DNA from 2 places in the Sporomusa rhizae genome. Region 2 is predicted to be linked to the other one. Evidence: riboswitches for the same ligand, from Rfam matches in the RefSeq annotation. Region 2 holds a riboswitch; the other holds the start of a gene.
What was found. Region 2 has a riboswitch for S-adenosylmethionine ahead of SRRS_RS08670 (hypothetical protein). Riboswitches for the same ligand answer to the same signal wherever they lie in the genome.
Positions count from the first base shown of each region.

Region 1: another riboswitch for S-adenosylmethionine. It lies ahead of SRRS_RS02965 (PLP-dependent aspartate aminotransferase family protein); the one in region 2 lies ahead of SRRS_RS08670 (hypothetical protein).

Region 1 is NZ_CP156925.1:649,532-653,745, reverse strand. It holds gene SRRS_RS02975 (carbohydrate ABC transporter permease) at 1-27, opposite strand, end outside; gene SRRS_RS02970 (ABC transporter substrate-binding protein) at 169-1,470, opposite strand; SAM riboswitch class I at 2,104-2,201, shown strand; gene SRRS_RS02965 (PLP-dependent aspartate aminotransferase family protein) at 2,282-3,424, shown strand; gene SRRS_RS02960 (alpha/beta hydrolase) at 3,730-4,214, shown strand, end outside.
Region 2 is NZ_CP156925.1:1,935,919-1,940,132, reverse strand. It holds gene SRRS_RS08685 (acetyl-CoA hydrolase/transferase family protein) at 1-66, opposite strand, end outside; gene SRRS_RS08680 (IclR family transcriptional regulator) at 99-893, opposite strand; gene SRRS_RS08675 (hypothetical protein) at 1,134-1,304, opposite strand; gene SRRS_RS08670 (hypothetical protein) at 1,336-1,932, opposite strand; SAM riboswitch class I at 2,100-2,202, opposite strand; tRNA gene SRRS_RS08665 (tRNA-Leu) at 2,402-2,490, opposite strand; tRNA gene SRRS_RS08660 (tRNA-Cys) at 2,497-2,571, opposite strand; tRNA gene SRRS_RS08655 (tRNA-Gly) at 2,582-2,656, opposite strand; tRNA gene SRRS_RS08650 (tRNA-Phe) at 2,662-2,737, opposite strand; gene trsS (radical SAM (seleno)protein TrsS) at 2,814-4,214, opposite strand, start outside.

The DNA.
Region 1 (4,214 bases), 1.3 Mb from region 2:
TACTTGTTTTTTATCTATTTTCTTCACCCTCTTTATTGTCTTATCTCAACCATTAAAAAGAACGGTGGCTCGAGAATATATTCTTAGGCCACCGTTCTTTCCTCTATTCCCTGCGCTTTCATCGGGCCTATTCACCGATTACCCGGACTTGTTCTTCCCGATCTTCTTTTATTTCAGCAGTTCATTAATCTTTGCCTGCGTTTGCGTCAGCCCATCTCGCGCTGAAATGCTGCCGTTCAAAATCCGGTCCCTTACATCAAGAAGAAGTTGCTCGGCCTGAAGACCTGCATCTCCCGGAAAAGAAGTCCAGGATACTACGCCATCCATCTGTGTCGTTGCAGCGGCCATCATTTTATTTTCAACCAAAAAGTTCTTTAATCCGTTCTCAGCTGTGGCAACATCTTTACGCGGCGGCACATATCCCGTACCCTTAGTCCAGGCCGCCATGGATTCAACGCTATACAGGAATTTTTCAAATTTCCATGCTGCTTTCTGTTCTTCCTTCGTCTTAGCGGTAATAGCCAGGAAACAGCCGCCTGCCGGCAGTCTCTTCGGCTTGCCCTGCCATGCCGGCGAATTTATTGCTGCAACGTCAAAAGAAGCACCCTTTTGAATGTTTGCACGCTGGGCGATTGTTGTATATAACATGCCTACATTACCATTAATAAAAGACTGTACGCCCTCACCCCAGGAAATGTGTAATGCGGATTTCTTATTGGCGACCATATCTGCATAAGCCTCGTACGCTTGAATACCTTCTTCAGAAGCAAAACTTGCCTTGCCATTTGTCATCATTCTTGCACCGTTACTTTCCATAAGTGCCTGTTGCGCCCAGTTATCGGCAGGCTCCTGCATATAAAAACCGTATTTTCCTGTCTTCTCTTTAATGGTATTAGCAAATACAATCAACTCTTCCCACGTTTTTGGCCCGTTTTCATCCAGACCGGCCTGCCGCAAAAGATCTTTGTTAATATAAAGCACCGGAGTGCTCAAGGAGTAAGGAATACCTACCTGACTCCCTTTGCTGTTTTTAGCAAGCCCTAATACGTTGGGCAAAAAATTATCCTGCAAAAAGGTTTTATCCTCAGGAAAGTTCTCATCAATTACTTTCTGTGGTTCAACATAGCTGAAGTTATTAGAAAAGTAATCCAAAAATGCCCAGCCAATTTGTACTACGGCCGGTGATTTTCCGGTTGCAACCTCCGCCTGCAGATTCTGCATTAAGCCCTTGTACATATCAGGATTGTATCGTGCCACAACCTCTACGTCTTTGCTCTGGGCATTAAATTCGCTAACAAGTTGTTCTACTGTTTTTCCTCCCTGAGTCTCTGCATTACAATGCCAGTATTCAATCTTTACCTTTTTCCCATTCGGCGCCGAATTTCCTGTGGAACCAGGAGCTCCGCAGCCTGCCAGCAGCATGGTACTGAGCAATCCCATAGCTATTATCTTTAGGATATTTTTCTTCACCTTTATGTACTTCCTCCCCCTCTGGATTTTGCTTTCAGTATAGCACCCGGAAAAAACCTTAATGTTACAATTATGTAAAACCTATGTAAAGAATTACTATAATGGCTGCGATTACTTAGCTAATTCCCCTATCCTGCAATTAAAAAGGCTGAAACACTTGTTTTCCAAGTATTTCAGCCTTTTGCATAAAGATAAATGGGAGGATTTTCGTGTGGCTTACCCATTCTCACAGCCTATTGGAGTAAAGATAATTTGATACCTGTCTTTCCACCTTCAACCGCTATCGATTATATGATGCTTCCAGTAATCTATTCACTTATCTATCAATATTGCGCAACCTGGAGATCTTTCATCACAGCAATCTGCGTCTTATCGGGTATTTTTAGTTTTATTATGGAACCTATATTAGTTAAATCAGGCTTTTATGTCCCAATAAAGTGGACAAATCTCCATTCTTTCCCCGCTTACATCACTTTAGGCATTATAATTAAGTTACTTGTTGAACAAATGAAAGTAGTTAGTGCCCGGCATAAAAGTTAGAGGAACACAGGGGATAGGGCCTAGTAAATAATTATTGACAAACTTTATTGATTGTGTCAAAATAATATTCATTAAAAATTAAAAATAATATCGAACTTATCAAGAGTGGTCGAGGGACTGGCCCTATGACACCCAGCAACCAGCATTTATGCAAGGTGCTAAATCCAGCGGAGCAATCCGGAAGATGAGTGATTATGTTTAGCAGACGGCTCTTCTTACGGAAGAGCCGTTTTTGTCGTTATTGTCATAATAAATTAAGGAGTTGGGTTATATGAAATTAGCAACCAAAATTGTCCATGCCGGCCTGGTAACTGACAGGACTACCGGAGCCATCAGTACCCCTATCTATCAGACAGCAACCTTCCGTCATCCCGAGCTTGGCCGTAGTACCGGCTATGACTATTCCCGCACCCAAAATCCCACCCGCCAAGCAGTCGAAGAAGCTATAGCCGTTCTGGAAGAAGGACATGCCGGTTTTGCTTTTTCCTCAGGCATGGCCGCCATTACGGCAATACTTATGTTATACCGGCCAGGAGATCATCTTATTATCACCGAAGACTGCTATGGCGGGACATATCGCATTCTTGACAAGTTATTTAGCCAATTCGGCTTGACAGCTACTTTTGTCGATACCGGCAATCTTGAAGATGTGCGCCAATCGATACAGCCTGCCACTAAAGCTATATTGCTTGAAACACCTACCAACCCGCTGATGAAAATTGCCGATATCCGGGCTATTACGTCTATAGCCCGTAAGTATAGCTCCCATCCTATTCATACTATTGTTGATAACACCTTCTTATCCCCCTATTTCCAACAACCTTTGGCGCTTGGCGCCGATATTGTCGTTCATAGCGGCAGCAAATATTTAGCCGGGCACAATGATGTTATCTGCGGCCTAGCCGTTGCCAAAGATCCAGCTCTGTGCGAAAAAATCGGTTTTATCCAAAACGCCACCGGCGCGATTCTCGGACCTCAGGATAGCTGGCTACTGCTCCGCGGTCTCAAGACGCTGGCAGTTCGGTCGCGTCAACACGAAAAAAACGCATTATCTGTCGCCGAATGGCTTACCACCCATCCCAGTGTTAATAAAGTGTATTATCCCGGCCTGGCAGACCACCCCGGTAAAAAAATTCAAGACGCCCAGGCGTCCGGGTATGGCGGCATGCTGTCCTTTGTAATAAACCACCCCCTCCTGCCTGGTGAGATACTGCGCAAGGTAAAGGTCCTCCAATTTGCTGAAAGTTTGGGCGGTGTCGAATCCTTAATTACCTTCCCTGCAATACAGACCCACGCCGACATTCCGGCTGACATTAGAGAGCGGTTAGGCATTAGCGACTGTCTGCTGCGCTTGTCGGTCGGTATTGAAGATGTGGAAGATATTATTACCGATTTAGCACAAGCGCTTGCGTAAAATGAAAGAAGGTAAAATAATTTACCCCTGCTTGTTACTGGCCCAAGGACTTGAGTAAAATTGCCCAAGCAGTGTGGAAGCTGGGCTAAGATTTTTTTCTTGACAATACCCCCAGGTAGTGTTAGCATAATGAAAAATAGTAAATACCGGTAAAGCTGATCAGAGAACTGAAGGCTAAAGATAGTTTAAAATAACTATGCTCTAGCCTTTTTTTAAACTTAATATATAGCTGATTAGAGAACTAAAGGCTAAAAAGTGATACAAGTCGCTTTTTAGCCTTTAGTTATTTGAGGAGGAGATTATGAATGAAAAAACATGAATGGATAGTAAGCCAACACCGCAAATTGTCTGCTATGATCCAGACGCATAGTTTTACCGTAACACAGACCCCTGTCGTCATTTGCTGCCATGGTTTTACCAGTGAGAAAGTCGGCACCAATCAGCTAATGCTACATATAGCAAATGCCATTGAGGCCGCAGGTCTCATCGCCATTCGCTTTGACTTTAGCGGTTCCGGCGAAAGTGATGGTGAATTTGCCACAGATACTACAATAAAAAATTGGCAAACCGATTTGCGAAATGTCATAGCCTGGGTAAAAAGCTTGCCCGAATTTGAAGGCCTGCCAATCTATCTCTTAGGGCACAGCTTAGGCGGCTTGATTGTGCTTAGTCATGAAGACAGCGCTATTGCCGGCCGGGTAGCGTTAGCCCCAGTCACTCAGCCTGTCCAAAATTTTCAAAACATAATTTTTGGCCCCGACTTATGGCAGCGTTCTTTAAATGGCCGGAC
Region 2 (4,214 bases):
TTTTACCATTTTGACTGCTTGCTCGGCAACCGTAAGTTTTGCTCGATATTCTCGCTGAATATCCATTATTCCCCTCCGTCTAAACTAGTATGTCTTGGCTATAAATAACCACGATACCCTAACTCTTGGGAAATTAATCTTGCCTTTTCTTTCATGACTTGCGCAACTGCCTCATACTTTTCTTTGTCGAAACAAGCCGTAGTTCCCGAAACAGTAATCGCTGCCTCAATTTTGCCGTTGGCATTAAGGATTGGCGCTCCAATACAAGTAACACCCTCCATGGTCTCATTGCTCGCCACAGAATAGCCTTGCTCTTTTATTTTAACAATTTCCTCAGTAAGCGCCTGTCTGTCATTAATGGTGCAAGCGGTGTATTGCGGTAATGCCTGGCAAAGCACTTTTTCAATAAACTCATCAGTATTATAGGCAAGGAAAACCTTGCCTAAAGCCGTACTATGGAATGTATTACAATAATCAAAACACGGAATGATGAAAACAGGCCGAGTTGGTTCAAATTTATCCACAATGGTCAGGCGCCCGGCTGATAATACGGCCAGTAAGACAGCTTCATCAACTTCTTCCACCAAAGCTTTAAGGTATGGGGAGGCGATCTTGCGGATATTTAGCCGTTCTGTACAGGCTAAGCCTAACGGCATCAGTCGAAAACCCAAGGTATAGTGTCCGGTATCGGTCTGCCGGACAAAATCTCTTGCCAATAAGGTTTGCAATAAATTGTGTACAGTGCTTTTTTGCACTCCGAGCTCCCGGCTTAATTCGGTAACGCCCATTTCGCGCGATGAACCCTCGAGGATAAAAAGCAATTCGATAGCCCGGTCAACGGATGCAACTAAGTATTTGCTTTTTTCAGTATTACTTGATATATTCTGGCTCAATTTATTTCTTCCTCACTAGCCTACGTTCGGTTATACCGAACATCGTTCTGAATTTTAATTTTAAATATTGTTATTCTACACAATTTGGAAAATTCCTTGTGTTTTTAGCGTGGAAATATTTTTTTGCAGCATTTCTTGCAAAGAATTTAAGCTGTCTTTAAACGAATTTGCTATGCCATAAGTCTTTATCCTAATAAAAAAAAGCATCTGTTGTCCCTTTAAACAGATGCTCTCTGAAATTTAAATTCCGTCGCCATACATGCCTTCGAGCGGCACATTTCTATCTTTCTGAATAAATGTTACTACTTTGCCATCACGAATAATAATAACAACTTCATTCCCCGCCTCTTCTCTTGGGGCCAAGCTGCCGACTTCATTATGTTCGTTGTATCCTTTACCTCTATCCGTCATCGAATGATCTCCTCTCATTTCTTCCTGCTCCTTAGTGTCCAAAGAAACCACTTCTTTCTGTTAAAACCTGCTGGGCTTGCTGAATATGGCTGCTTTTGATTAGAACTTCAATCAGCCCATACGATTCAGTTAAACGCAATATGGGAATATGGGCTTGCGCTAAGCCTGCCGCTACCACCGTTACTGCATTTAACAGCGAATGTCCGTTTTTGGTTTGTACCGCAACTTTAACACAATCGTCAATAACCTCAGGCTTATACTGTAGCTTTTCCAGCCCTTCACAAACTTTTGTTAAAAAAGCTCCCTGGACTACAAAACTCACTTGGTGCGGCTGAATAGACACCATATCCAGGACAGCTCCATAGCCGGCAACAGACTCTAAAACACTCGCTATCTTTCCAGCACCGTTATCTGGCGTAGAATTGAAAAAGGAAACAAGCGCAATCTTCCTGTCATAAGAAACCTGAAATTCCTTGTTTGTTCCAGAATCATCTATTAGTATCGATTTAACATTAGACATGGCTGCCATCGGCGACATTCGTTTGATCTGGCACATTCGCAGTTGCTTATGTTTTTTCTCCGGAACATTTTTTTGCGCTAATTCGCGCGTCAGGGTAACAGTACTCATTGTAAACAGCACCTCCAAATGGCCATACTCTTTTCGTAAATCTAAGAAAAGACTTTGTTTGCGCCAATTCTTTAGAACAAGGGCACAAACCTTAGTCGTTCTTACTTGCTCAAGAGGAAAATATAAAAAGCCCCTTTCCGAGGAAAGGGGCCTGTGTCTACACCTTCCTCTTATCTGCCAGGATTACTCCTGCTGGATTTAGCACCACTGCAGTAAACTGCCGGTTGCCGGGTGTCATCGGGCCAGTCCCTCGACCACTCTTGATAAGAGCTCTTTTAAATTGAATAAATTTTATCACGAACATCTAGAAAATGTCAATATATCAACCAAGCCAAAACCAATTAATAAAGAACCCGGTACAAAACATTAACCCTTACTGAACTGTAGTTACCTTTCAACATGTTTGCATATTTTTTACAAAAAAATAAAAATGAGCTGCCTTTAGACAGCTCCTAACTTATTTTAATATTGGTGCCGAGGACCGGAATCGAACCGGTACGGAAATTTCTTTCCGACGGATTTTAAGTCCGTTGCGTCTGCCAGTTCCGCCACCCCGGCATTATTTGGAGGCGACACCCTGATTTGAACAAGGGGATAAAGGTCTTGCGGACCTGTGCCTTACCACTTGGCTATGTCGCCATAAAAAAAATGGAGCGGAAAACGAGATTCGAACTCGCGACCCTCGCCTTGGCAAGGCGATGCTCTACCGCTGAGCTACTTCCGCTTAAATGGTGCCTCAGGACAGAATCGAACTGTCGACACGAGGATTTTCAGTCCTCTGCTCTACCGACTGAGCTACCGAGGCGTAAATTGTATTACCGACGACAGTTATATATATTATCATGTTTATCATTCCGTGTCAACATAACATCTTTTGGTTTTTATATTATACTGTCTTTTCCTAGTTTCTTCCGATACAGCGGTGCGCCCTGACGGTTAGTGAGATTATAGGCGCAAAACGGAATCAGCCGGTTATCTGGCCCGACTACATGAATAAAACATTGTTTTAATCGATCCAAATCCAAGTTCCATACATCTTGAAATGCCATCCCCGAAACGGCAAGCGTATAGGTATTCACCTGTTCTAGAAATGCATCAAGACTGGCTGTATTTCCAACACCCGCCTGAGTTAATTGATCCTTGCACTTAGTACCAATTTTCGGAGCTGACCATTGCCTGGCAACAAACTGCCTGGCGCGTTTTGCCCCCTCTGTTGCCGGCTTACCCTGACAGCAACAACCGCTCGCCGAATCTTGTTTAAGCGGTTTTATTTGCCCGTCCGGCATTAAAATAAAGTTAGCGTGAAAAGAACAATGGGCATGTTCGCCACCTGGCGGACGGAAATCACTTGCTTTCATTTGCCCGTTTGTCTGTTTTTCAATTTCACGAAGCACCCTAGGAAGCGTAATACGGCCACTGTCGTCAGGCTCTTCGGGATATCTCCCAAAATAGCTTACAGGTTGGAAGTGGACACCCCTGACTATCGGCATGTTTCTTATGGCAAATTTCAAAATATCACCCAACTGACTGTCGTTTACACCAGGAACCAGAGTCGGTACAAGTACCACCCCAAGGTCATGTGCCGCACAAACCTCTATTGCCTTTTTTTTGAGGTCAAATAGTGCCCGCCCTCGCAGTTTTAGGTAGACATCGTCGCTTATCCCATCAAACTGCAAAAAGACACAGTTGAGACCGGCGGCTTTTAATCTCTCTACATATTGTTCATCTGCCGCCAAACGTAAACCATTGGTATTAACCTGGAAAAAAACCAGACCTAGCGTTTTGCCCAAAGCTATAATCTCCGGCAAATCATCACGCATAGTTGGTTCGCCACCTGATAGCTGAATGTTAAACGGGCCGCCACTATTCATTAGCATTCGGTACCAGCCCTCAATAACCTTGAAGTCAGGCTCCTCCTTGCAGCTCTCTGAAGCAGAGGCAAAACAAACCGGACAGTGCAGGTTGCATAGATTTGTTACTTCCAACAACACACAGCAGGTTTGCTGACGGTGCTCCGGACATAGACCGCAGTCAAACGGGCAGCCTTTGTCGACTTGGGTTGCACATGCCACTGGTGACGATGGGATCTGCGGGTTAACCCAATCAAGATACCCAGGCTCTCCTTCCCACACACAGACTTGAACCTCGCCATGCTCCGGGCAGTTTTTTCTCAAATAGACATTATTACCCTTTAACACCCTCACTGCCGGAATCCGCTTCAAACACTCGGGACATACACTTTGGGTTGTCGAAAGCGCTATTTCCTTCTGCTCTATAGCCCT